Regions from separate parts of the Clostridium sp. DL-VIII genome, predicted to be linked through region 1. Evidence: a T-box and tRNA genes for the amino acid it is inferred to sense, from the RefSeq annotation. Region 1 holds a T-box; the other holds one or more tRNA genes.

Region 1 (3,139 bases):
TCTCCTTTCGAAACTTCAGTTATATTTAAACCTTCATTTTGTTCTTCAAGCAAAAGAGAATTCTCTTTAATTTTACTTATAATTTCTTCTTTAGTTAAATTCTCTACATCAATATCTGTATCTTGTTTTACAAGATTACACATAGTTTCTCTTTTCCATGGAGCTTTAAAATCAATTTCTTCTTCACCGTATTTTATTTTAGTAGAGCCATTAACGGACATAAATACATATTCATATATTCCTTCCATAATTCTCATCATATCTTCATAGTCTGCATACGACATATAACATTCCATTAGAGTAAATTCTGGATAATGTGTTCTATCAATTCCTTCATTCCTAAAAGATCTTGCAAATGTATAAACTCTTTCTATTCCTCCAACAATAAGTCTTTTTAAATATAATTCTGGAGAAACATTCATATATACTTCTGAGTCTAAATCATTAACAAAAGTTTTAAATGGTTTTGCTTCTCCTCCACCATATTTAGTATCAAGTATAGGAGTATCACATTCAATAAAATTCATATTATTCAAATATTCTCTAATTGTAGTAATTGCTTTAGAACGTTTAATAAATCTTTCTTTAACGTCTGAATTCATTATCATATCTAAAGATCTATGTCTTTGTCTTAAATCTGAATCTTGAATTCCATGATATTTTTCAGGGAGGGTTCTTATTGATTTAGATAACAATTCAAATTTGTTTGCTCGAATAGTTATTTCCCCTGTCTGAGTCTTAAATACAGTTCCCTCTACCCCAACAATATCACCGACATCGATTAATTTTAAAACATTATAATTTTCACTTCCAATTAACTTTTTACTGAAAAATATTTGTATATTTCCTCTTTCATCTACTATATTAGCAAAAGTTGCATTTCCCATTCTTCTAAGAAACATTATTCTTCCTGCTAAAGAAAGCACTTTACTTTCATCAATAGTATCAAAATTATCACATATATATTTTGTATAAGTTTTTTTGTTAAAATCGTAATTATAAGGATATGGATTTATTCCTAGCTCACTAAGTTTATTTAACTTTTTTATTCTCTCCACTATAAATTCATTTGCATCTGTCATTATATTTTCTAATTCATTTAGATTTTCATATTGCTCATACATTTTTGTTACCACCTTTACTTATTTATTGATTAATTTAGGCACATAAAAGAAAATAACACTTTCAATTTACCATGAATATTTTATTAGGCAAGAAAGCAGATTTACTTATTATTCTCTTATATTGCCTTAACACAAATAAAAAAAACCTTCACCTCCAAGATTTCTAATCTTGAGGACGAAAGTTATAAATTCGTGGTACCACCTCAGTTTATGTATGCGTTGCCGTATACACCTCTTCAAGTACATCAAAAAATGTGAGATACTCTATACCTATAACGGGGTATTCCGTCACATCCTACCTCTATGAAAATAGACTCAGTGTGCAGCTCCAAGACCTTCTTCAATAAAAATCCATTGCTCAATCCCACCATCTAGAGCTCTCTGAAAATGAACTATTCTATCTACTCTTCTTTTCATTGCTTTTCATATAGTTTACAATAAAAATCTGCTTTTGTAAAGATAACCTTTCTTATTCTGACTTGGTTCTCATCTATTTCTTCATTCTTCCTAGCTTTATTTATTTTCACTAACTGCCATATTATATTCTAACTCTGCATACCCTTTTACTGAAAAGCCCCATACTTTACCTGTAAATGGGCTAATAGATACTTCTACTTTTTTAGAAGAATCATTTTCGTCTTCATAAAAAAGGCGATGTCCTTTTAAAAGGATAAACTTAGGCTTTTCTATATCTCCTAGTTTGTTCTCTTTAATGAAGTCCTCTGCTGTATTTTTTAGTTGGTCGCCACTAAGTACTAATTCAGTCCCTTTATCAAGATTATTGTCATTAACCATTACCATATCTAATTCTTTTGTATTTTCATTAAAATCAAAAAGATAGCAATTATCACTACTTATATCAGTCCATCCTGTTTGAACCATTCCATGCTTTAATTGTCTTACTCTCTCTTTAAGTCCATTATCATTATCTTCAATATAAGCCATTTGCTTATCATACTCTTCCTTTGACATCTCTTTCTTATCATATAACCTTTGAACACATTCTTGTTCTTTTGGCTTTATTTCATCCAAAGTTTTTTCATTTAATATGCATGCACTAAACTGATTGCTTTCACTTTCCTTAACTTCTGGTATGTTAAAATATTTTTTTAAGACATCTAAAGACTTCTGTCTATAATCTTCCTCTTCTGCACCAGTTACTTTACCTGTACCATCATCTTGAGAAGCTGCCTGAGTATCCTCCTTAGTATATACAGTATTTTGCTTTACTGTATCTGCAAAAGCTCCCTTTATATTAACTTGGTCAAATATAGCAGAAGTAGATGCTATTACTCCTACGACTACTAATGCTGCTGTTATTTTTTTTGATAACATAATAATTCCTCCAATATTCTTATTTTATTAATTTTTAGTCCTATATTTATTTTTATTTTTAATTCGATCTTAGTCGTGCGTAAGTACTTACCACTCTTTAAGTATAGAATTAAGATGTCCCAGAAGTTTATTCCGAATGTAAAATAGTTGTAAACTTTAACCAAATTACATTTTTATATAAAGTACGCTACATATTATCTTTCAATTGAAATACTCCTCAAAGCATATAACTTATCTCTAAAATGGTCATGCACTCAATTTACTATTTTAATTGGTGAAAATTATGTCAACTTCAGTTCCTTTGCCAAGTTCGCTAATTATTTTAATATCTGCATTATGAACCTCTGCTATTTTTTTGCAGATAGAAAGTCCAATGCCTGCTCCATTGCTTTTTCTGCTCCTTGCTTTATCAACTACATAGAATGGATGCCAGATCTTATCTAAATGTTCCTTTGATATGCCTGAGCCTAGATCCCTTACAGATATAGTAGTTTTATCATTTAAATTAGATACCTTTAAGTTAATTTTACAATTATTTTCAGAGGCTTTTATAGCGTTTTCTACTAAATTACACAAAGCCATTTTAATTAAATCCTTGTCCATATTTAATATGCAGTCTTCTCCTTCAATAATTAAATCTATATCTTTCTCCTTAAGCTTAACAGATACAGACTTTTTAA
Region 2 (3,139 bases), 610 kb from region 1:
AACTATGTTAATCACATATAAGAACAAAATAAGAAAGGTGATGTATTAAGTTGATAAACGAAAGAACTTTAACAGATACGGATACTCAAATCTCTAGCTTTCCTGCATTACAAAAGGCTATAGATACTGATACAAATAAATTAAAACAGTTAGCAAAATTTATTGGTCCTGCTTTTATTGTAAGCGTGGCATATGTAGATCCTGGAAACTTTGCAACTAATATCAGCGGCGGATCAAAGTTTGGTTATGCTCTAATTTGGGTTATTTTATTTAGTAATCTAATGGCTATATTTCTTCAAATAATGTCTGCCAAACTTGGAATAGCAACTGGCCATAATCTTCCAGAAATGTGTTCTAAAGTTTTTCCCAAAAGCATGAACTGGTTGTTTTGGATAATTGCAGAGATAGGTGCTATGGCAACAGATTTAGCAGAATTTCTTGGTGGAACATTAGGATTATATTTGTTATTCCACATTCCCATGATATATTCAGGACTTATAACGGGATTAATAACATATATGATTTGTTATATGGAAAAGTATGGTCAAAAAGCTATCGAAGTAATAATTTCAGCACTCGTTGCAATAATATGTGCTGCATATACAATAGAATTATTTCTTGCTAAGCCAGATTGGTTTCAGGTTGGCATGCACACATTGATACCATCACTTCCAAATAATGAAGCTGTATTAATAGCTGTAGGAATGCTTGGTGCAACTGTTATGCCTCATGTAATATATTTGCATTCACAATTAGTTCAGCATAGATGCATCGATTGTTCTGATAAGGGAAAATTAAAACATTTGAAAATGGAAAAGATTGATGTCACCATTGCAATGAATCTTGCCTTTATAGTAAATGCTGCAATGGTTATAGTTTCTGCTGCTGTATTTAATAGAAATGGATTAACTGTTGACACAATGGAACAAGCTCATACTTCTTTGCAGCCATTATTGGGCTCTCTATCAAGTAGTGCATTTGGAATAGCTCTTCTTGCCTCAGGCTTATCTTCTTCAGCGGTCGGAACAATAGCTGGGCAGACAATTATGAAAGGATTTGTTAATTTAAGTATTCCAGTAAATATCAGAAGACTTATAACAATGATGCCAGCATTAATTATAATTGCACTAGGAATAAATCCAATGAATGCACTTGTCTTAAGCCAGGTGGCACTAAGCTTCATCTTGCCGTTTCCTATAATTCAAATGCTGATAATAGCTAAACGTAAAGATTTAATGGGCATTTTAGCTAATAAGGGTTTTGTGAGAATTTTGGGCATTCTAATAGCAGCTATAATAATATCATTAAATGCAATACTAATATACCTAACATTTACAGGGAGTGTTTAATATTATTATAAATATCATTCTTCAATTTAGGCACATTAAAATAAATAACAAGTCAAAAATTGCGATGGATATTTTTCATCAGGGCAGGAAACAAAATGACCTCATGTCCAGGCCTATTAGGGTATTTTGTTGACGCAGCATGATGAGAAATAGCCTTGTAAGTGGACTTGTTATTTATTTGATATGCCTTAATATTTCAGCATACAGAAAAACCTTCAAATGCAGTTAATAATGCATTTGAAGGTTTTTCATATACTCATATAATAATATTAAAACTCATAATTATTATATATTTCAATCAATTTGGTGGCTCACCCGGGAATCGAACCCGGGACACCATGATTAAAAGTCATGTGCTCTACCGACTGAGCTAGTGAACCTCACTGGCTAGGATGACAGGATTCGAACCTGCGAATGATGGAGTCAGAATCCATTGCCTTACCGCTTGGCGACATCCCATTGTGGGGTGAACGATGGGACTCGAACCCACGACAACCAGTGCCACAAACTGGCGCTCTACCAACTGAACTACGTTCACCACAATTTAGCTTTAAACAATTAAATTCATAGTGCTAATTATCAATAAAAATATGCTATTAATTTAACTTCTAAAAATTTAATTCGCTTGTCTATTATAAATTACATATTCTTAATTGTCAACTATACACATATAATTAATGTTAAATTTTAACCTTTATATTATGTATATTATGCCCTCATAACTAAAAATTTAGCCTGTTTTCTTGATTTTCCTGTAATTTTCTTAAATTTACATATATCTTTAATTATTAGTTAAAACTCTTTCAAATTATAAAAATTATTTGCAATGTATATATTTAAATAAAAAAACAGATACGTTACACAGAAATACGAATAAAATTTAAGCTGAAAGATAACCTAATAATAGATAATTCAATCAAGTACAGTCGGAGGGAAGATCAAAATGAATATTTTAAAGAAGATATTGTCCCTTACCATTATCTCAATATTATTATTTAATAATACCCAAAGCACCGCAGCTCTTTTAGCTGTTAATCCTGAGACTCCAGTTAAAATAGCTGTATTTTTAAATGATTTTAATGATCAATTTATTTCTACTGTTAAAAAAAATCTCGAGACTATACAAAGCAATAATGAAAATAAAGTTCAATTTACTTTTTTCGATGGGAAAGGAAATCAAGTAATTCAAAATGAATTGATAAATAGAGCCCTTAATAATGATTTTAACCTTGTTGTATTAAATCCAGTCACCACTGATATAGATAAAATTCAAAGTGCTCTTAATGAAATAGTTGGAAAAGATATACCTCTAATTCTCTATTATGCGCAAACACCGCAAATAGTAAATTTTCTTAAACCTTACCGTAATGCAGTTATAATTGATACTGATATTGATCAATCTGGCATTCTGCAAGGTGAGATTCTTGCTGATACTTGGAATGCCAGCAAAGAGACTTTAGATAAGAACAAAGATGATATAATGCAGTATATTATGTTAAAGGGTCCTGCTAATAATGCTGAAACCATTGCAAGAACTAAATATTCTGTTCAAGCACTCAATGAAGCAGGAGTAAAAACCCAAGAGTTATCATCAATAGTTTGTAATTGGGATGAGGAGTGTGCCAAAAGCGCAATTAGATCTAATCTATTAACACTTGATGGCAGAATTGAAGCAATAATATCTAACAATGATGCTATGGCAATCGGTGCTATTAAAGCACTCCAAGAATATGGCTACAACAAAGGAGATAATTCAAAAAAATATATTCCAGTCGTTGGCGTCGATGCTT

The links. A T-box is a leader RNA that pairs with one kind of tRNA and senses whether it is charged. The one in region 1 lies ahead of lysS (lysine--tRNA ligase), so its partner is inferred to be a tRNA-Lys.
Region 2: it has a tRNA-Lys gene. The T-box ahead of lysS (lysine--tRNA ligase) is inferred to sense a tRNA for this amino acid. The anticodon was not compared.

What each region holds. Positions count from the first base shown of each region.
Region 1 covers NZ_CM001240.1:3,128,927-3,132,065, reverse strand. The annotation lists gene lysS (lysine--tRNA ligase) at 1-1,124, opposite strand, end outside; T-box leader at 1,293-1,550, opposite strand; gene CDLVIII_RS14325 (hypothetical protein) at 1,638-2,459, opposite strand; gene CDLVIII_RS14320 (HAMP domain-containing sensor histidine kinase) at 2,727-3,139, opposite strand, start outside.
Region 2 covers NZ_CM001240.1:2,514,438-2,517,576, reverse strand. The annotation lists gene CDLVIII_RS11525 (Nramp family divalent metal transporter) at 90-1,349, shown strand; tRNA gene CDLVIII_RS11520 (tRNA-Lys) at 1,654-1,729, opposite strand; tRNA gene CDLVIII_RS11515 (tRNA-Gln) at 1,734-1,808, opposite strand; tRNA gene CDLVIII_RS11510 (tRNA-His) at 1,812-1,887, opposite strand; gene CDLVIII_RS11505 (galactose ABC transporter substrate-binding protein) at 2,293-3,139, shown strand, end outside.